Linked DNA regions of Marinagarivorans cellulosilyticus. The protein of the gene in region 1 interacts with the protein of each later gene in a pairwise test. Links are inferred from orthologs where the notes say so. Each region holds a gene or a part of one and is shown on either strand. Other genes may lie near its edges. The genes, in order: lpdA and uvrD.

The links.
Region 2: the proteins of lpdA (region 1) and uvrD interact in binary tests that used the Escherichia coli proteins (3 or more experiments, as listed by UniProt). The link is inferred for Marinagarivorans cellulosilyticus from one-to-one orthologs.

The regions. Positions count from the first base shown.
Region 1 is NZ_AP023086.1:3,258,388-3,268,458, forward strand. What follows is about bases 2,281-5,115. They hold lpdA (dihydrolipoyl dehydrogenase), read right to left. Parts: upstream 4,507-5,115; coding sequence 3,055-4,506; downstream 2,281-3,054. Other genes in these bases: sucC (ADP-forming succinate--CoA ligase subunit beta), read right to left, coding at 2,281-2,896; odhB (2-oxoglutarate dehydrogenase complex dihydrolipoyllysine-residue succinyltransferase), read right to left, coding at 4,606-5,115. In the rest of the region: MARGE09_RS13035 (hypothetical protein), read left to right, coding at 149-691; sucD (succinate--CoA ligase subunit alpha), read right to left, coding at 855-1,727; more of sucC, read right to left, coding at 1,730-2,280; more of odhB, read right to left, coding at 5,116-5,811; MARGE09_RS13060 (2-oxoglutarate dehydrogenase E1 component), read right to left, coding at 5,935-8,775; MARGE09_RS13065 (succinate dehydrogenase iron-sulfur subunit), read right to left, coding at 8,947-9,651; sdhA (succinate dehydrogenase flavoprotein subunit), read right to left, coding at 9,670-10,071. UniProt on the Escherichia coli protein: Lipoamide dehydrogenase is a component of the glycine cleavage system as well as of the alpha-ketoacid dehydrogenase complexes.
Region 2 is NZ_AP023086.1:2,290,401-2,300,561, forward strand. The notes cover bases 3,196-6,120. They hold uvrD (DNA helicase II), read left to right. Parts: upstream 3,196-3,521; coding sequence 3,522-5,720; downstream 5,721-6,120. Other genes in these bases: MARGE09_RS08985 (hypothetical protein), read left to right, coding at 3,196-3,329; MARGE09_RS08995 (TRAP transporter substrate-binding protein), read left to right, coding at 5,818-6,120. In the rest of the region: MARGE09_RS08975 (thrombospondin type 3 repeat-containing protein), read right to left, coding at 1-379; MARGE09_RS08980 (hypothetical protein), read left to right, coding at 1,055-2,782; more of MARGE09_RS08985, read left to right, coding at 2,793-3,195; more of MARGE09_RS08995, read left to right, coding at 6,121-6,981; MARGE09_RS09000 (DUF4197 domain-containing protein), read left to right, coding at 7,014-7,742; MARGE09_RS09005 (glycosyltransferase family 2 protein), read left to right, coding at 7,760-8,821; MARGE09_RS09010 (glycosyltransferase family protein), read left to right, coding at 8,818-10,161. UniProt on the Escherichia coli protein: A helicase with DNA-dependent ATPase activity. Unwinds DNA duplexes with 3'-5' polarity. Translocates on single-stranded DNA with 3'-5' polarity. Initiates unwinding more efficiently from a nicked substrate than double-stranded DNA.

The DNA.
Region 1 (10,071 bases):
ATTGCGTAAGCTACGAGTTTAGAAAGGTATAGTTCGAGCTGGTGCTAGAGCTTGAGATAAACATAGGCGGTTTCTTTGCTACAAGTGTTTCTGTTTCAGAGAAAATAAAATTGGTGGATGCGAAAATATCAGGCGGGTGTCAAAACTAATGAGAGATTTAGCCCTTGTAGGCGCGTTAAGAAGTGGTCAGCATCTCAAGTGGCTCGGATGTTTGGTGGCTTTATGGGCCCTGTCGTTCCTGTTTGTAGGGGGGTACGAATTGTTTAAGAATGGGCCTGATATTCAGATTCTATTTATGACAGTGGCGTCATTTTTTCTTGGCTGGATATCTATTTGGATTCTGGGATATGAGGATAAATTGTATTATAGCTCTAGAGGTTTTGTAATTAATGAAACGAGAATGTTTACAAAGAAAAACACTCGTCAGTTACCTCGAAGTGAATTTCGTACCTTGCTGATCACTTACGCAGACAATCCTGGTTTAAGCGTGCAAGGGGACGGTCGATTTAGAAAAAGCATGCCAAAAGATTTGGTCGTCTTACATGCCGTGGGGAGAAATACTGTGCCGATAGACTCGTACGTGAAAGGCCGGCAGTGGAAAGGCGAGCGCGGAGTGGCCGCCGCCAAAGTTCTAGCGCATGAGATATCCCGCGTTACTAAGATTCCTGTATCTGTAAAAATTTCAAAATAAAAGCTGCGAGAATTTAATGAAAAATATCGGTGTACTTTTTTCTTTTACATTACAACTAGTCTACAACTGTTTAGATTAGTCGCTTTGAATTTCCCTACATTCAGACATACAAAAAAGGCCTTAACTCCAAAAAGAGTTAAGGCCTTTTTTACGCTACTCGAAACTACCAGCCAGTAATTTCTTTAAGCGCTTTACCGATATCAGCTAGGCTGCGTACAGTCTTAACACCAGCATCTTGCAAGGCTGCAAACTTTTCGTCTGCTGTGCCTTTACCGCCAGAAATAATCGCACCCGCATGGCCCATACGCTTGCCTGGGGGCGCCGTTACGCCGGCAATGTAAGATACAACAGGCTTAGTGACGTTGGCTTTAATATAAGCAGCTGCTTCTTCTTCAGCTGTGCCGCCAATTTCACCGATCATTACGATGGCTTCTGTTTTATCGTCGGCTTGGAACATTTCCAAGATGTCGATAAAGTTAGAGCCAGGAATTGGATCGCCACCAATACCTACACAGGTTGATTGTCCAAAACCGAAATCGGTGGTTTGTTTAACCGCTTCGTAGGTTAAGGTGCCTGAGCGCGAAACAATGCCGACTTTACCGGGCAAGTGAATGTGGCCAGGCATAATGCCAATTTTACATTCGCCAGGAGTAATTACGCCGGGGCAGTTAGGGCCAATTAAGCGCACGCCTAGCTCATCGCATCGCACTTTAGCATCTAGCATATCCAGTGTAGGAATGCCTTCAGTAATACATACAATCAGCTTCACGCCGCTGTTTGCTGCTTCTAAGATAGAATCTTTACAGAAGGGCGCTGGGACATAAATAACACTGGCTTCAGCGCCTGTGGCAGCTACGGCTTCGCTCATGGTGTTGAATACGGGCAGACCTAAGTGCGTTTGGCCGCCTTTACCTGGCGTTACACCTCCAACCATTTTAGTGCCGTACTCAATTGCTTGTTCAGAGTGAAAGGTACCTTGGGCGCCAGTAAAGCCTTGGCATAATACTTTGGTGTCTTTATTAATTAAAACGCTCATGATTAAGCCTCCGCTGCAGCTTTAACAACTTGCTCAGCAGCATCCGTTAAGCTGGTCGCTGCAATAATATTTAAACCGCTATCGGCGAGTACTTTAGCGCCTAGCTCTGCATTGTTACCTTCTAAGCGAACGACAACAGGCACTTTTACGCCTACCTCGCTAACGGCACCAATAACGCCTTCTGCGATTAAGTCGCAACGCACAATGCCGCCGAAAATATTAATTAATACGGCTTTGACATTCTCGTCGGACAAGATAATTTTAAAGGCTTCTATAACGCGCTCTTTGGTCGCGCCGCCGCCCACATCAAGGAAGTTTGCAGGTTGGCCACCGTGAAGTTTAACGATATCCATTGTGCCCATGGCTAAGCCAGCACCGTTAACCATGCAGCCGATGTTGCCATCGAGTGCCACGTAGTTAAGCTCCCATTTAGCCGCATGCGCTTCGCGCTCGTCTTCTTGCGATGGATCATGCATTTCTTTTAATTTGGGCTGGCGGTACATGGCGTTGCTGTCGATGTTGATTTTGCCATCTAGGCAGTGCAGGTTGCCGGCATCGGTAATTACAAGCGGATTGATTTCTAATAATGCAAAATCATAGTCTTGGAACATTTTTGCAAGGCCCAAGAAGATCTTGGTAAATTGCTTAATTTGGTCGCCCTTTAACCCCAATTTGAAAGCAAGCTCGCGGCCTTGGTATGGCTGTGGGCCTGCTAAAGGATCGATAATCGCTTTTAAGATTTTTTCGGGAGTTTCTTCGGCGACCTTTTCAATTTCAACGCCGCCTTCAGTCGATGCCATAAATACAATGCGGCGGGTAGAGCGGTCGACAACAGCGCCAAGGTAAAGCTCTTGGGCGATATCAGTGCAGGATTCCACTAATATACGGCTAACAGGTTGGCCATTTTCGTCTGTTTGGTAAGTAACTAAGTTTTTGCCTAACCAGTGACGGGAAAATTCTTCAATTTCGGCTTTTGATGAAACCAACTTAACTCCGCCGGCTTTACCGCGGCCACCGGCGTGAACCTGTGCTTTTACTACCCATTTGTCGCCGCCAATAATATCAGCGGCGCCCGCTGCTTCACTGGGGGTTTCTGCGGCGATACCTTTTGAAACGGGCAAGCCGTATTCAGCAAATAGCTGTTTTGCCTGATATTCATGCAAATTCATGACTATGTTCCATTGTTAATAACACGCGAACGCGCGCTTAATGAGTAAAGCCCAGCTGCTAAGCTGGGGGTGATCAAAATTGTGCTCTATAACGATAAAAGCGGGTCTAGCTAACGCTTAAAAATAAATAATAGGCCGCATTAAATGCGGCCTATTATTTAACGTTTTTTGCGGTTTGGCATGTGAATGGCGTGGCCATGAACGGCTAATGCCGCTTCGTGTACCGCTTCAGACAATGTTGGGTGTCCGAATACCATCATGCCTAAGTCTTCGGCGCTTGAGCCAAATTCCATTGCAATGGCAACTTGCTGTACTAAGTCGGCAGCGCTGGGGCCAACAATGTGGGCGCCCAATATGCGGTCGGTTTTAGCGTGCGCTAAAATCTTCACCATGCCGTCTTTTTCGTTGGCTGCTAATGCGCGGCCAATGGCTAAGAATGGGAATGTACCGACGTTGTACTCAATACCTTCGGCTTTAAGTTGTTCTTCGTTTTTACCCACAGAAGCAACTTCAGGGTGAGTGTAAATAACGTTAGGAATAATGTCGTAATTCATAACGGTCTTTTCGCCGGCAATGCGCTCGGCAACCATAACGCCTTCTTCAGAACCTTTGTGGGCAAGCATTGGGCCGCGCACTAAATCACCAATGGCAAATACGCCGGGAGCGCTTGTTGCACAAAGATCGTTAACGTAAATAGAACCGCGCTCGTCCAATTTCACGCCGCTGTCGTCAGCCAAAAGATTTTTGGTATATGGGCGGCGACCAACACAGACGATTAGCTTGTCGAAAGTTTCGGTTTGAGCGTTACCTTCTTTGTCGGTAAAAGTAACTTCAACTTCTTTCTTCTTGCCTTTGGTTTTTATTTCGCTGCCAGTTACGCGGCAGCTTAGGCGAATGTCTAAGCCTTGTTTGGTTAAGATTTTTTTGGTTTCTTTCGCAATTTGCTGATCCATCACGGCCAAGAATTTATCCATAGCCTCTAGGCATACAACTTCTGAACCTAGGCGATTCCAAACAGAGCCGAGTTCAAGCCCAATAACGCCAGCACCAATAACGCCTAGGCGCTTAGGAACTTCGTCAAATTCTAGCGCGCCGGTAGAGTCGACGATTACGTCGTTATCAACAGCAGCGACAGGGATATTTACGGGCACAGAGCCCGCAGCCAAAATTACGTTGTCAGCTTCGAGTACTTCTTCTTTGCCATCAAAATCGACAAACTGAACTTTTTTGCCGGCTAATAATTTACCGGTACCGTAAAGGGAGGTAACTTTGTTGGCCATAAATAGCCCGGCAATACCACTGGTTAATTGCTTAACAATATCGTTTTTGCGGCCAATCATGGTTTTAACATCAATTTTCAATTCTTTGGTTGAAATACCGTGAATATCAAAATGATCTTTTGCTTCGTGATACTTATAAGAGCTGTCGAGTAAAGCCTTAGAGGGAATGCAGCCTACGTTTAAGCAGGTGCCGCCGTTAACGCCTTTACCTTTTTCGTCTTTCCATTTTTCGATACAGGCTGTTTTTAAGCCAAGTTGCGCGCAGCGGATTGCAGCAACATAGCCCGCTGGACCAGAACCGATAACAATTACATCGTATTTAGTGGACATTGATAAACACCCCAAGTGTGAGTCAGCGAAAGAGCCGGGAACGCTGAAAATGCTCGGGTGTGCGTCCCGCCCGGCTCAAAGAAAAAATTAATAGACGGTCTAAACTTCTAGCAGCATACGTGCTGGGTCTTCGATCATGTCTTTGATAGCTACCAAGAATTGTACGGCCTCTTTACCATCGATTAAACGGTGGTCATAAGAAAGGGCTAGGTACATCATGGGTAAAATTTCGACCTTGCCATTAACAGCCATTGGACGCTCTTGAATTTTATGCATGCCCAATATTGCCGCTTGTGGCGGGTTAAGAATGGGTGTTGACATTAAAGAGCCAAACACGCCGCCGTTAGTAATAGTGAAGGTGCCGCCCGTCATTTCTTCGATGCCTAGCTTGCCGTCTTTAGCGCGCATACCAAAGTCGCGAATGGTGTTCTCGACATCGGCTAAGCCCATATTTTCTGCGTTGCGCAGTACTGGCACAACTAAACCTTTGGGTGTGGATACGGCAACGCCAACGTCTTGATAACCATGGTAAACAATGTCGTTACCATCAATGCTTGCATTGACGGCGGGCAAGCGTTTTAGCGCCTCTACAGCGGCTTTTACAAAAAAGCCCATAAAGCCTAAACGGCTTCCATTGTGAACTTTTTCAAATTGTTCTTTGTACTTTTTGCGAAGCTCCATGATGGGGCCCATGTTGACCTCGTTAAACGTAGTCAACATTGCGGTATTTTGTGATGCATCAAGCAGGCGCTCGGCAATGCGTGCTCGCAAGCGCGTCATGGGAACGCGTTTTTCTGTGCGACCGTCGGCGCTAGTGCTAACCGCAGGCGCATTAACCGGTGCAGGAGCTGGGGCTTTAGCGGCAGGCGCCGCAGGCGCGTTAATGACATCGTCCTTGGTGATTCGACCGCCTTTACCGGTGCCTTTAATTGAGGCAAGGTCTACGCCTTTTTCGGCAGCTAGCTTGCGCGCAGCGGGATTAACAAGGGCGTCTTCGTCGCTATCGCTGGTGTTAGCGGCAGGTGCGGCTTCGGTATTATCGCTGGCGGCCGGTTGTGCGGTGCCAGCGCCGGCTTCGAATTTAGCAATCACTTCATTGCTTAAAATAACTTCACCTTCACCTTTTAAAACTTCAGTCAGGGCGCCATCAGCAGGTGCAACGACTTCTAGAACCACTTTATCGGTTTCGATGTCGACAATCAGTTCGTCGCGAGATACAGCTTCGCCGGGTTGTTTGTGCCAAGTGGCTATGGTGCCATCTTGAACAGACTCGGGAAATGTTGGTGCTTTAATTTCAATGGTCATTCCAAATATGTCCTTCAGTTAAGGCCCTGATAATGGTCGTTTGCCTATGCCTGCAGTTCTTAGCGAGTTTTATAGCTGGCATTAGCATTGTCGCGGTGAATTTATTGCATTGCAAATAACGGCCTAGACCGTTACATCTAGCGCTGCGTTAATAAAGCGATTTTGTTCTTCCAAGTGTGTTGAGGCATAGCCTGCTGCCGGTGCCGACGATGGCGAGCGGCCAGCATAACGCAAGAAGGCGTCAGAGTTTACACCCTCTAGCGCAGCGCGCATACGATGTTGGTTGGAATTCCAAGCCCCTTGGTTCATGGGCTCTTCTTGACACCAAATAACATCAGTAACGTTAGCAAATGGTTCCAATACTTTTTGCAGCTCTTCATCGGGGAACGGGTAGAGCTGTTCTAAGCGGACTAAAGCAACATTATTTTGTTTGCGCTCGTTGCGTGCTTCTAGCAAATGGTAATAAACCTTGCCGCTACACAATACAACGCGGCGAGCGTTTTCAGGTGTAACTTCTTTTTCGCCAATCACGTTCTGGAAGCTGCCTTCAGCCAACTCTTCGAGCGTGGATGTTGCAAGCTTGTGGCGTAAAATCCACTTGGGGCTCATTACTACAAGTGGGCGGCGCAATGGTCGCAATGCTTGGCGGCGCAACATGTGAAACACTTGTGCCGGCGTTGTCGGAATACAAACCTGAATATTTTGCTCTGCACACAGCTGCATAAAGCGCTCTAAGCGGGCAGAGGAGTGTTCTGGCCCTTGGCCTTCATAGCCGTGTGGTAACAGCATGGTTAAGCCTGATAGGCGCCCCCATTTGTGTTCGCCACTGGTAATGAATTGGTCAATCACAACTTGAGCGCCATTGGCGAAGTCGCCGAATTGTGCTTCCCAAATTACTAGTGCATTGGGTTTGGTTGTTGAGTAGCCGTATTCAAATGCAAGTACCGCTTCTTCAGAAAGGTAAGAGTCGTAAATGTGCAGGTTGGGTTGATCTTCAGATAAATTCTTAAGCGGGATATAACTGGAACCATCTTTTTGATTGTGGACTACCGCGTGGCGGTGCGAGAAAGTTCCCCTGCCAACATCTTGCCCTGTAATGCGAATGGCAATGCCTTCTTCTAGCATTGACCCATAGGCTAAAATTTCGGCCATGCCCCAGTTAAGCGGGAGCGAGCCGGCTGCCATTTTCCGGCGGTCTTCATATATTTTGGAAACTTGACGTTGCACAACAATGCCGTCCGGAATTGTTGTTAGTTTATCCGCCAAGTTTTGCAGTGTTTTTAATTCGTAAGTGGTGTTCGCTTGTGTTGTCCAGTCGTGGCCAATGTAGGGTGTCCAGTCCACAAACAATGAAGAGTCTGGTTCCTTGACGAGGTCGCGTGTTACATGCTCACCGGCATCTAGCGCGGCGCGATAGGCGTCCATCATTTTGACGGAGTCTTCTGCGCTGTAAATGTTTTGCGCTGCAAGTTGCTCGGCATAGAGTGTGCGCGTTGTTTTGTGCTTGCGAATAACCGAGTACATTAACGGTTGGGTTGCAGAGGGCTCGTCGGTTTCGTTGTGGCCGCGACGGCGGTAACACACCAAATCGATTACGACGTCTTTTTTGAATTCGTTGCGGTAATCTACTGCTAAATTAGTGACAAAAGCAACCGCTTCTGGGTCGTCGCCATTAGCATGGAAAATGGGCGCCTCGATCATTTTGGCAACATCAGTACAGTACTGTGTTGAGCGCATATCTTCTTTGCGGCTAGTGGTAAAACCAACTTGGTTGTTAATGACGATATGGATCGTGCCGCCGGTTTGGTAGGCGCGGGTTTGCGACATCTGGAATGTTTCCATCACAACGCCTTGGCCTGCAAAAGCGGCGTCGCCGTGAATTACAACAGGAACAACCAGATTGCGCTCGGTGTCTTTGCGGCGGTCTTGGCGGGCGCGAACCGAACCCTCTACAACCGGAGAAACAATCTCTAGGTGGGAGGGGTTAAATGCAAGGGCCAAATGCATTTCGCCACCAGGCGTCATTACATTAGATGAAAAGCCTTGGTGATATTTAACATCGCCAGAGGTATCAACCAGCTTTTTACCTTCGAATTCTTCAAACAGGTCGGCAGGGTTTTTCCCTAGAATATTCACCAGTGTATTTAAGCGGCCACGGTGCGCCATACCTAATACCATTTCGCGCGCGCCGTGGGTACCTATGCCTTTAATTAACACGTCAAGCATAGGGATTAAGCTTTCGGCACCTTCGAGACCAAAGCGCTTTGTACCAGGGTATTTGCTGTCGAGGTGTCTCTCCAAGCCTTCTGCGGCGGTTAGGCGTTCGAGCAAATCGATGCGGGCTTCTTTGCTCAGGGTTGCTTTGGAGCGCTGGCTTTCTAGGCGTTGTAGCAACCATTTGCGCTCGGTGTAATGCGTTATGTGCATTACCTCGGCGCCTACTGTGTTGCAGTAAGTTTGATTTAGTGCGGCAATAATGTCTTTTAAGGGGGCTTCTGCCGCGCCGTAAGATAAATCACCGGTTTGAAAAACAATGTCTAAATCGGCGTTATTTAGGCCGTGAAAATGTAGATCGAGTTCTTCTAATTCGGTTTTGCCGTTGTTTAAACCAAGCGGATCTAGCTTGGCTTTTTTATGGCCGCTAAGACGGTAAGCATTGATGAGTTGAACTACTTCAACTTGTTTGCGTTCATGTGCGATATTACCAGCGCCGGAGCCTGGTGCAATAATAGGCCTTGCACGATTTTTACCGAGCAACTCAAAGTATTCGATAATTTCTGAGTGTGGTACATCGGGGTTTGAGTTGCCTTCGACGCGAGGTAATTTATCGAAGTATTCGCGCCACGGGGCTGGAACGGAATTGGGATCGCGCAAATAGGTTTCATACACTTCTTCGACATAGCTGGCGTTACCGCCTGAGATATGTGAAGTACTCCATAGAAGCTCCATGAGGCTCTGTTGCATTGTTTTCCCACCGTCTATCTGGGTACGCCAGTCGAACAGGTTACAGCTAATGCTATTGGACGCTGCTTGACTAAACAGTCTTGGCCGAAGGCCGATTAATGAGTCGCGATAAGCGACCCCTGTATGCATTATAGGCCGGAAGCGCGTTTTTCGCGCCACCGACGGTCGAGCTTAAGTTGCGTTGTGTAACAGCATGCTGCGAATATGGCCAATAGCCCGCGTAGGGTTAAGGCCTTTGGGGCAAACTGCCACACAGTTTTGAATACCGTGACAGCGAAATACGCTGAATGGGTCGTCAAGGTTGCCTAAGCGTTTTTCATTCGCTGTATCGCGGCTGTCGGCCAAAAAGCGATAAGCCTGTAATAAACCTGCAGGGCCAATAAATTTATCGGGGTTCCACCAAAATGATGGGCAGCTAGTTGAACAGCAAGCACACAAAATGCATTCGTATAAGCCATCGAGTTTGGCGCGTTCTTCTGGTGATTGTAAGCGCTCGATTGCAGGTGCTGGCGTATCGTTTTGTAGAAACGGCTCAATTTTGCGGTATTGGGCGTAAAACTGACTCATGTCGATCACTAGGTCTCGAATAACCGGCAAACCGGGAAGAGGCCGCAAAACCAGTTTATTGTTTTTAACGCAAGCCGATAGTGGCGTTATGCATGCAAGCCCGTTTTTTCCCGAAATATTAATGCCATCGGATCCACATACGCCCTCGCGGCAAGAGCGGCGAAAAGACAATGAGGCATCTTGTGCTTTTAACATTTCTAAAACGTCGAGAACCATAACGTCTTTTCCGTCCGTATCGACCTCGTAAGTTTTCATATACGGGGTCGCATCTGTCTCGGGGTTGTATCGGTAGACTTCAACTTTCAGCATTTTCATCAACCCTTTAAATTAGTACGTACGGATTTTAGGTTCGAGTTTAGGCATTGTTTTAGGCGCAAAATTAACATCGCGCTTGCCCACACGTTTTTCACTAGGGAAGTAAAGCGAGTGACATAGCCAGTTTTTATCGTCGCGTTCTTGGAAGTCATCGCGGGCATGGGCGCCGCGTGATTCTTTGCGCTCTTCGGCGGCAATGGCTGTAGCTTCGGCAACTTCTAACAAGTTTTGCACTTCAAGTGCTTCTATGCGTGCTGTATTAAACGCGTTGCTTTTGTCTTCAAGTTTGATGTTTTCGATTCGGCTGCGTAGGTCGGCAATTTTTGTGATGCCCTCTTGCATAAACTCGCCTTTGCGGAAAACGCCAAAGTGGTTTTGCATTACGGTTTGTAATTCTTTGCGTAGTACTGAGGC
Region 2 (10,161 bases), 970 kb from region 1 along the record:
TTTCTGAACTGCCGTCTTTAAAGTACGTAATGGTTACGATGTTATGATTGCCTGCCGCTATCCCTGCTGTGCTAAACGGGGCGCCCCCCCTTAAATCATAAGGGGCATAATTTTCTCGACGGTAATGCCTGCCATTAAAGGTGGGGTCGTCCAAATAAAACAAAATTTTATCGACAGCTGCAATATTTGGTTCGTCTAAAAAAATATAGAGCTGCGCGGTATTGCTAAAAGTCATCGTCGCAATGGGCTCCGCTTCGCTCCTATCTGACTTTAGGCTATAAAGTAATTCTCCTGCATATGCTTGCGGGAGTAATACTGTGGTAGTTATGGCGGTTAAGCTTGCAGACAGCAAGGGCTTGATAAGGCGAGTAATATTCATAAGTGAGTCCTTCTTATGAGGGCGGTCCAAGTTTTTGTTCAGCGTAGGGCTCATGTTGCACTTAATTATTAGTAGTTAGGTTAATGCGCAAGTATGAGTTTCCACGTATTGTCATGTTAACAGAAAATGTTTACATGTAAAGATTTTGAGGGCCAATACTAAAAAGCCGTTAATCACTCTTTAGCCCCATTGGTAAGTTTTCCTCATAACAAATAGAAGATAAAAATGAGAGCTTATATTCTTATCTTCTACTTTGTTAATTGTGCTGTTTTTAAGTCTTTTAGGGAGGGATGTTTAAATGCCTTGCAGGGCGAGCCTTTGGTCCAATTGCAGGCCTTTGTGGCTAAGCTTTTTTTTGAGTATTCATTGAATGGTTCGAGATCTAATCATAATTTGAATACCTTGTGGTTATTGAGCGCCTCTAATTGGTCGAAAATTGAGCTAACCTTAAAGGTGTAAAGCCACAAACGGGCTAAAAATGCGGGGTGTTTGGCACTAAGTGGCATTGGGTTTGGTTTGGTGCTGTAGGCATGATTTACTTACTTAGCAAGTAAACAGTGGGTTTTATAGTCGGTAAAGTCGGCTGTTGCTGAAACTATTGCGTATAGCGCTACAGAGAAGGCTTAAATATTACTGCTTGGGCTGGCTGGAATTCATTAACGATGTGGTTATTTCATGATTAAAAAATATTATTTGCAGTATGGATTTAAACCACTTGGTGCGTTTTGGTCGTCAATTATTCTAGCGGGGTTAACCGCTTGTGGCGGTGGTGGTGGCAGCCCTGCTCAGCCTACTATTATTGCAAGCAGCACAGCTTCGTTAAGCGCCAGTAGCTCGAACTCCAGTGTCGACTCTAACGCTAGTAGTGTGAGCAGTACAGCCGCAGCTAATGTGAGTTTGCAGGGGATGGTGACTTACGATTTGGTTAAGCCTACAGCCAACAATAATGGTCAAATTTATTTGGATTATGCTAATGCTCAAATTGCGCCGGCGCGGGGCGTTACTGTTGAGTTATTGGATAGCTTAAATAACGCTATTGCCTCTACGTCTACAGATAATAATGGTGAATACGCTTTTGTTGTGGCGCCAAACCGGGCGGTAAAAGTACGTGTAAAAGCACAGCTGGATGCCTCTAATTATTCTATCGCTGTAAAAGATAATACCCAAAATAACGCATTATATGTGCTTGATGGTAGCTTGGCAGGCTCGGGTAGTGCTGCAGAGCAAACGCGAAATTTGCACGCTAATTTGGGGTGGAATATTGTAAGCCAAGCCTATTCGTCTGAGCGCCAGTCTGCACCCTTTGCCATTTTAGATTCTTTGTACGACAGCCTAAATATGGTGCTAGCAGCCGATGTGACGGTTAATTTACCGCCTTTAGATGTTTTTTGGAGTGTTAATAATGTGGCGGTAAACGGAAGTTTTAGCGAGGGCAATATTGGCAGTTCTTTATATAGCACGGGCGCTTCAGCTATTTATATTTTGGGGCATGCCAATAACGACACCGATGAATTTGACAACACTGTTGTGCAGCATGAATTTGGTCATTATATAGAAGACAAATTGTCGCGCAGTGAGAGCATTGGAGGGGTACATTACTTAGGGGCACCGGTCGATATGCGGGTGGCCTTTGGTGAGGGCTTTGGTAATGCGTTTGCCGCGATGAGTAGCGGAGAGCCCTTATATCTGGATACTTCTGGTGCTGGGCAGCAATCGGGGTTTGGTTTTAACATAGAAACCAATCGTTTTGGTGGTGGCTATTACAGTGAAGGCGCTATTCACAGCTTGCTATACGATTTGTTTGATAGCGGTAACGAGAGTGGGGATAACATTAGTTTAGGTTTTACGCCCATTCTGGCAGCTTTACGCCACGACGATTACATTACCTTTGATGGTTATACCTCGATTTATGCTTTCTCCAGCGTTTTAAAAAGCATCGTGCCCGAAAACGAGTCCCAAATTAACGAGCTGTTAATGGATCAGAATATAGTGGGTACAGGTATGTATGGTGAGGGAGAAACGGCGACTGGCACGGTATCGTTCAGCTTGCCTATTTATCAGCGTTTGGCACTTGGGGAAACAATCGAAGCTTGTAGCAATAATAATTTACAGGAATATAACGGGCTAGAGGTGCGACGCTACGTTTTATTGGAGGTGCCATCGACCGGGACGTATACCATTAGTGCTCAGCGCAAAAGCGGCATTCAGCCCAGCGATCCAGATTTTCAAATGCACCGTGAAGGGACTTGGGCGGGTGCAAGCGAAGGGCCTTCGGCAAATATAGAGAACTGGACAAAACGGTTGGAGCAAGGGGTTTATGCGTTGAACGTTTATGATGCCTTTAATACCGATGAAGATGATAGTACCGGCGGACTCGTCTGCTTTAATGTGACTCTTAACTAAGGTGCCGGTTATGTCGAAAATAACAACTAGGTTCTACTTTAAACTGCAGGTTGCATGTTTTTTTGCTGCTAGCGTTATGTGTGCACAAAGCCATGCGGCAGAAGTGGTTAACGGCCACAAAGTGGCTGCCCAGGTACAAGCTAAGGCTGCTTATGTTAAGCCTGGTGCGCCGGTTCGCTTGATGAGCCCTGCCGAATTCACCTTAGAAGAGGGCGATGCTCTTCCCCTTGAGGTCGAACTGAGTACGCAGCCGTTAGGGGAAACCGTAGTGAAGCTAAGCTCACAAAGTGGCTTGTTGCTGGCTGGGCAAACGCAGTATTCCTCGCAAGGCAAGTCGCGCATTGTTATGCCTTTATCAGTTACAGCTGAGGCTGCGGCGCTGGGCTACGTTCATATTTGGGTGGAGCATACCGGTGTTAGTGGTCAAAAAACGACGCGTGCGCTAGCTATTGCCCTTGATAGCCGGCCCAAACTATTGCCTCTACAATACAAGGCAAAGGTGGCAAAACCTTATGTGGAGATGCAAGCAACAGAGGTTATTCGTTAGTTGTTATGTTGAGCAAGCGGCATACTTTGCCGTTTTAGCGTTGTTGCTTGCTGGGCGTCTTTATATCCTCCCCTGTCATATCTAGCCGGTTTGAGGGGCCTAGAGCTGGCTTTTACCCTAGCCAGCTATCTAAATTCATGAAATAGCCGTGATGCTTTGGTAGGCGAACCAAAAAGCCTATAGAATGCCGCCATGGATATTACACACCTTACAGACTCACTCAACACTCCTCAGCGCGAAGCAGTATGCGCTAGCCCATGCCATCAATTGATTTTGGCTGGAGCTGGTAGCGGAAAAACGCGCGTTCTAGTGCATCGCATTGCATACCTTATACAGGTGCAAGGCGTAGCACCAAACCAAATAATGGCGGTAACATTTACCAACAAGGCCGCGCGTGAAATGCGCGAGCGTTTACAGCAGTTGCTAGGAGATGTGGGTGGCCCAAATCGTTTCAGTGGTTTGTGGGTGGGCACTTTTCACGGTATTGCACACAGACTATTAAAGATGCACTGGCGTGAAGCCAAGTTACCAGAAAATTTTCAGATTCTCGACAGCGATGATCAGCTTCGGGTGATTAAGCGCGTTTACCAAGCTTTGCAAATTGATGAAAAGCGCTGGCCGCATCGTCAAGCACAATATTTTATTAACGGCAGCAAAGATGAAGGCCTGCGGGCGCAGCACATTCAAGATAGTCACGATCCCTATACGACCACAATGAAAATGATTTACAGCGCGTATGAGGAGGCTTGCCAAAATAGTGGTTTAGTCGACTTTGCCGAGCTGCTGTTGCGCTCACACGAGTTGTGGCTGTCGTCCCCAGAATTGCTAAAACACTACCAAGACCGTTTTGTACATTTGTTGGTGGACGAGTTTCAAGATACCAACAGTGTGCAGTATGCATGGTTGCGGGTGTTAGCGGGTAATGCCTGCTGGGTAACGGGTGTGGGGGATGACGATCAGTCTATTTATGGTTGGCGTGGCGCAAAAATCGAAAACATTCAGCAGTTCGAAAAAGATTTTTCCAATACGGCGGTAACCAAGCTAGAGCAAAACTACCGTTCGACCAATACCATATTAAGTGCTGCCAACGCGGTTATTCAAAATAATAATAGTCGGTTGGGCAAACAACTTTGGACCGAAGATGGTGATGGCGACCCGATAGATTTGTATAGCGCTTTTAATGAGCAGGACGAAGCGCGTTATATTGCCGAATGTATTGAACAGTGGCAAAAAGAGGGTAACTCTTTAGCTTCTTCTGCGGTTTTGTACCGCTCTAATGCTCAATCACGCGTACTGGAAGAAACCTTCTTGCGCGAGGGCATCGCTTACCGGATTTATGGCGGGCAGCGCTTTTATGAGCGCATGGAAATTAAAAATGCCTTAGCTTATGTACGCCTCGTATTAAATCGCCATGACGACCCCGCATTTGAGCGCGTAATTAATACCCCCACACGAGGCATTGGTGAAAAATCACTAGAGGCCTTGCGTTTGACCGCAAGAGAGCAAGGCTGCAGCCTATTTGATGCAGCCGCCGCTTTGCTCGCTAATAATGTATTGCCCGCTCGTGCGGCTAACTGCATAAAAGCATTCTTGGCGTTGCTTGATGAATTGCAAGGTGGTATTGATAGTTTAGGATTGGCTGAGCAAGTTGAGTATGTAATCAACGCCAGTGGTTTATATGAGTTCCATCAAAAGGAAAAAGGCGAGCGCGGGCAGGCCAGGATTGAAAACTTGCAAGAACTTGTAAACGCGTGTCGTGCGTTTAACGCCGAAGATGCAGATCGAGCTCCCATTGCCGAGTTCGTTGATAACGCAGCCTTAGGTTCTGGAGAGCAGCAGGCAGACGAGTATCAGGATGCTGTGCAAATGATGACATTGCACAGTGCAAAGGGGCTTGAGTTCCCGCTGGTATTTATTGCTGGTGTGGAAGAGAATTTATTTCCACATAAAATGTCGGCCGATAGTGCCGAGGGCTTAGAAGAAGAGCGTCGGTTGTGTTATGTCGGCATTACACGCGCAATGAAAAAGCTCGTATTAACGCATGCAGAAAGCCGCCGTTTATACGGTTCGGAAACGTATAATCCGTTGTCGCGATTTATTCGTGAAATACCCGAAAAATGTATTCAAGAAGTTCGCTTAAAAGCCGTCGTTACTCGCCCTGCGAATGTCGCTAATGTGCGCAAAGATAACGCATTAAAAGCTGCATACAGTGATGAAGGTGATGGTGAGTTTAAGCTGGGGCAGCGTGTAGCCCATGCTAAATTTGGCGAGGGGGTAATTTTGCAATTTGAAGGGCGCGGGCCTGGCGCTAGGGTAAATGTGGCTTTTACCGACGCTGGTAGTAAATGGCTGATGATGCAATACGCAAAGCTTCAAGCCGTCGAGCGTTAAGCGATATAGCGACAGAGTAAAACGGGCTTGTGTATTTTGGCGATGCTTTTAGTGTTTTTAAGTGCGTGCCAATATAAAAACTTAATAAGAATAATTTATGCAATCTACAAATAAAACGCTAATTTATCCTTCAATTATTGCTGTCTTAATGCTAGTGGTGGTCGGCTTGACGGGTGGTTTGGTTTTTAAGGGCAAGCAGCTGCCTAAGCATAGCGAGACCGGTCATTCATCCCCTAGTGAGCAAACTGTTTATGAGTGGTCATTGATGACGACTTGGCCTAAGAACTTTCCTGGTTTAGGCGCGGCGCCAGAAAACTTTGCCAAGTTGCTGGATAAAATGAGTAATGGCAGGCTAAAAGTCAAAGTTTATGGTGCCAACCAGTTAGTGCCTGCCATGGGGGTGTTTGGGGCGGTATCATCCGGAAGTGCGCAAATGGGGCACAGCGCGGCGTATTATTGGCGCGGTAAAATTCCGGCAACAGTGTTTTTTACATCAGTCCCCTTCGGCATGACGGCGCAAGAGTTAAACGGTTGGCTTCATTATGGTGGCGGTTTGGCCCTGTGGCGTGAAATCTATGCAGAGCACAATTTAGTCCCTTTTGCTGCGGGCAATACGGGTGTGCAAATGGGCGGCTGGTTTAACAAAGAAATCAATAGTCTTGATGATATTCAGGGCTTAAAAATGCGTATACCAGGAATAGGTGGCGACGTTTTCTCTCGCGCTGGCGGTACGGCTGTTAATATCCCTGGTGGTGAGCTTTATACCGCCTTACAGTCTGGTGTTATCGATGCTACAGAGTGGGTTGGGCCTTATAACGATCTAGCATTCGGTTTTCATCAAATTGCTAAATACTACTATTATCCTGGCTGGCATGAACCTGGCCCAACATTGGAAATTATCGTTAATAAAGAGGCTTACCAAGGCCTACCAGGTGATTTACAAAGCATGATAGAAGCCGCTGCGCGAACAGTGAATCAAGATATGCTAGATGAATATACCGCGCGTAACAATGATGCTTTGGTGGAGTTGGTCAATGAGCATAATGTTGCGGTAAAACCATTTCCAGATGATGTACTAAAGAGTTTTGCGAAAATGAGCGAGCAGCTTTATGGGGAATATGCCGCCAATGACCCGTTATTTAAAAGGGTTTATGAACACTACAGTGATTATCTTTATAAAGTGCGTGGCTATCATATGCTGAGTGAGCAAGCTTATTTGGATGCAAGGGAAGCCGCTTTGCCGCTTTCTTTGCAGCACTAAATACTTAATAAATCTATTGGTGGAGCCTATAAATGGTGATGAAACTACGACGAGGCATGGTTAAATCGACGTTTATTGTTGCGCTGGCTGCAACAGGAGGCTGTGCTAACTTGGGGCAGGTCGCTGATTCTGGCGCGCAATTATCCCAAGCTTTGGGCTATAACCCTGCACAGCTATCGTCTGCTGTAAAAGAGGCGTTGGAATTGAGCGCCGTGCGCGCAACTGACGCTTTAAGTGAAAGTGGCGGTTACGCTAATAATACGCAGTTTAAAATAGTAATGCCGGAAGATATTCAAAATATAGCTAACACCCTGCGTAGCTTTGGTCTTGGTGGGTATATTGATAATGTTGAGGCTTTAATGAACCGTGGCGCTGAAAAAGCAGCCGCACAAGCTAAGCCTTTTTTAATTGATGCAATTAAAAGCATGGATGTCACCGATGCTATTGGGATTGTGCGCGGCGGCGATAGCGCAGCTACTCAGTTTTTTCGATCACAAACAGAAGATGGTATCCGCAAGCGTTACCAAGAAATCGCGAAAGAGCAGCTTGCGCAATTGGGCTTCTATGGTGATTATAAACAGCTATTAAACGCTTACAAACTGGCTCCTATCCCTAATAAACCAGACTTAGACTTGGAGTCTCGCGTTATCAATTTGGGCTTGGACGCATTATTCACCCAAATCGCGGAAGAAGAGAAAAAAATACGAGAAAACCCTGTAGAGCAGGGGAGTGTTTTGCTGGGTTCAGTGTTTGGGCGTTAACTGTTTTTAGGTGTCACATGAATCATCAATATCCATTGGTTTCTATTGCTGTTACGACGTATAACGGCGCTAGGTATTTAAGGCAGCAACTCGATAGTCTGCTAGCGCAAGATTATCCAAGCTTAGAAATTGTGGTGGCCGATGATTGCTCCACCGATAATACTAGAGCTATTCTTGTAGAGTACGAATGCCATGAGAATTTTCGGTGGTATAAAAATGCAAAAAATCTGGGCTATATTAAAAACTTTGAGCATGTAATTAAACGGTGCCGAGGTGAATATATCGCTTTATGCGATCAGGATGATGAGTGGTATACCGATAAAATAACTAAAACCCTTGCATTTCTTCATGAAAAAGATGCGCTATTAGCATACTGCGATGCTGATTTAATAGCAGCGGATAATTCAAAGATAGGAATGAATCTTTTGAGTCATTCGCCAACAGGGCCTATAGATGGCGGTGAGTATGAAAAGTTTTACCTCCTTAATACGGTAAATGGGTGTACTGCATTGTTTCGTCGAGAGTTGTTTGATCAGGCAGCTCCGTTCCCTATTGATGTTCCGCATGATTGGTGGCTTTCTTATATTGCAGCATTTGATGGTCGGTTGGCTCATACTGCTGATCGTTTGATGGGGTATAGAATGCATGCCAATAACACGATTGGAATATCATACCGAATAAAGAAGCGTAACCTAAAACAGTATCTAAGGAGAAAGCTTAGCCGATATTCCAAGCGTTTTATTTATGATAAAACGGTTAGGCCAGTTAAGTGGGGGCAGGAGTGTCTTGAGCATTTTGAGCGCTTTAAAGCGTTTGAGGAGGGGCGAGGTAAAACGACAACGATATTAAATGTATTGACCGATTGGATGAATGCAAAAATGTCGAATGATGCTCGGGTCGAGGAGTATCGAAGTTTCTTTTTTGAGCATCACCAGCGCTTAGGCATTAAAATGCGCTCTTTATTATTCATGACAATCCGAAAGGAGTTAATAAGGGCAAAAATTAAGTTGTGTTATACCCTCGCATCGCCATTGCTTTTTGTTATTCTGCTTCTTTGTGTGATTTGGACTGTTTTATGAAGCATTTTTCTTGTGTTTTAGAACAGTTGACTTTAAAGGAAAAGGACTGGTTGCTTGTTGGTAAGGGCCCTACGTTTGAAAAAGTGCTGAGTGTTAATCTCGGCGACTATATTACAATGGGAATTAATCATGTTGTATCTCTTATAGATGTTGATGTATTGCATGTCGCTGATATTGATGTGTTAGATGATGCTGGGGGGGCGATTGAGAAAAAGGCTAGGTATTTGTTGATGCCTCTTTATCCGCATGAAAATAATAAACCTTCATTGTCTACGTTAGATCATTTCATAGAGAAGATCCCTTTACTTCGAAAAATGAATGAGGCAGGGCGGCTGCTCTGGTACAACTCAAGTTTGGCTGGCAGAGTTAATCAGGAGTATCCGGTTGTTGCTGTTAAATACTTTAGCGCGGACGCTGCCGTCGCTTTACTCGCATCGAATGGCGTTAAACGAATTCGAACTGCAGGTATTGATGGTGCTACTGAGTATAATAAAAATTTCTCAGGGCTAAGCGAAAAAACGCGCTTATCGAATGGCCAATCTTCTTTTGATAAGCAGTTTCGTGCGATTGCTGCAACTATTATGAATACCGGAGTGGAAATACTCCCCCTTATTATGGATGATTATATTCGGGTATATGTTGGCGCAGAAATTGAGCAATCTTTGGCTTTAAAAGTGCTGGAGTATTCCATTTTAAAGAATACAAACAGCACTGTTAAGGTAACTCCTTTGTACAGTTCAGGTTTTGAGATATCTTTACCAACCAATAAAGAAAATCGTCCAAGAACCCCGTTTTCTTTTCAGCGGTTCCTTATCCCTAAGCTGAATAACTATAAAGGAAGGGCTATTTATCTTGACTCTGATATGCAGGTATTTTTTGATATCCGGGATTTGAATTCTCGTGATTTCGTAGGTAAAAATTTATTGTCTGCTTATTCGTCGGATGAGGGGGCTCGAAAGCCGCAATTTAGTGTGATGTTGCTAGATTGTGGGAGTCTAAATTGGGATGCGCAACATGTGGTTGATGGGCTGGATTTGGGACGTTACTCATATAGCCAGTTGATGCAGGATATGGCTGTTGCTGATGTCGGCGTTGTATTGGAGCCCGAGTGGAATTCTCTGGAGTCTTATCAAGAGGGGTTAACAAAGTTACTTCATTATACTGATATGAATATTCAGCCTTGGATTTCTAGAAAAAATAAGTATCTCAAAGTTTGGGTTGACGAGTTGCGTGAGGCTATCATCGAGGGGGCAATTGATTTGGGTAGCGTTGTTAGTGGTATACGCAATCAGGAGTTGCGCCCATCTTTGTTTGTTGATTTATTTCGGTCTTCGCGATAC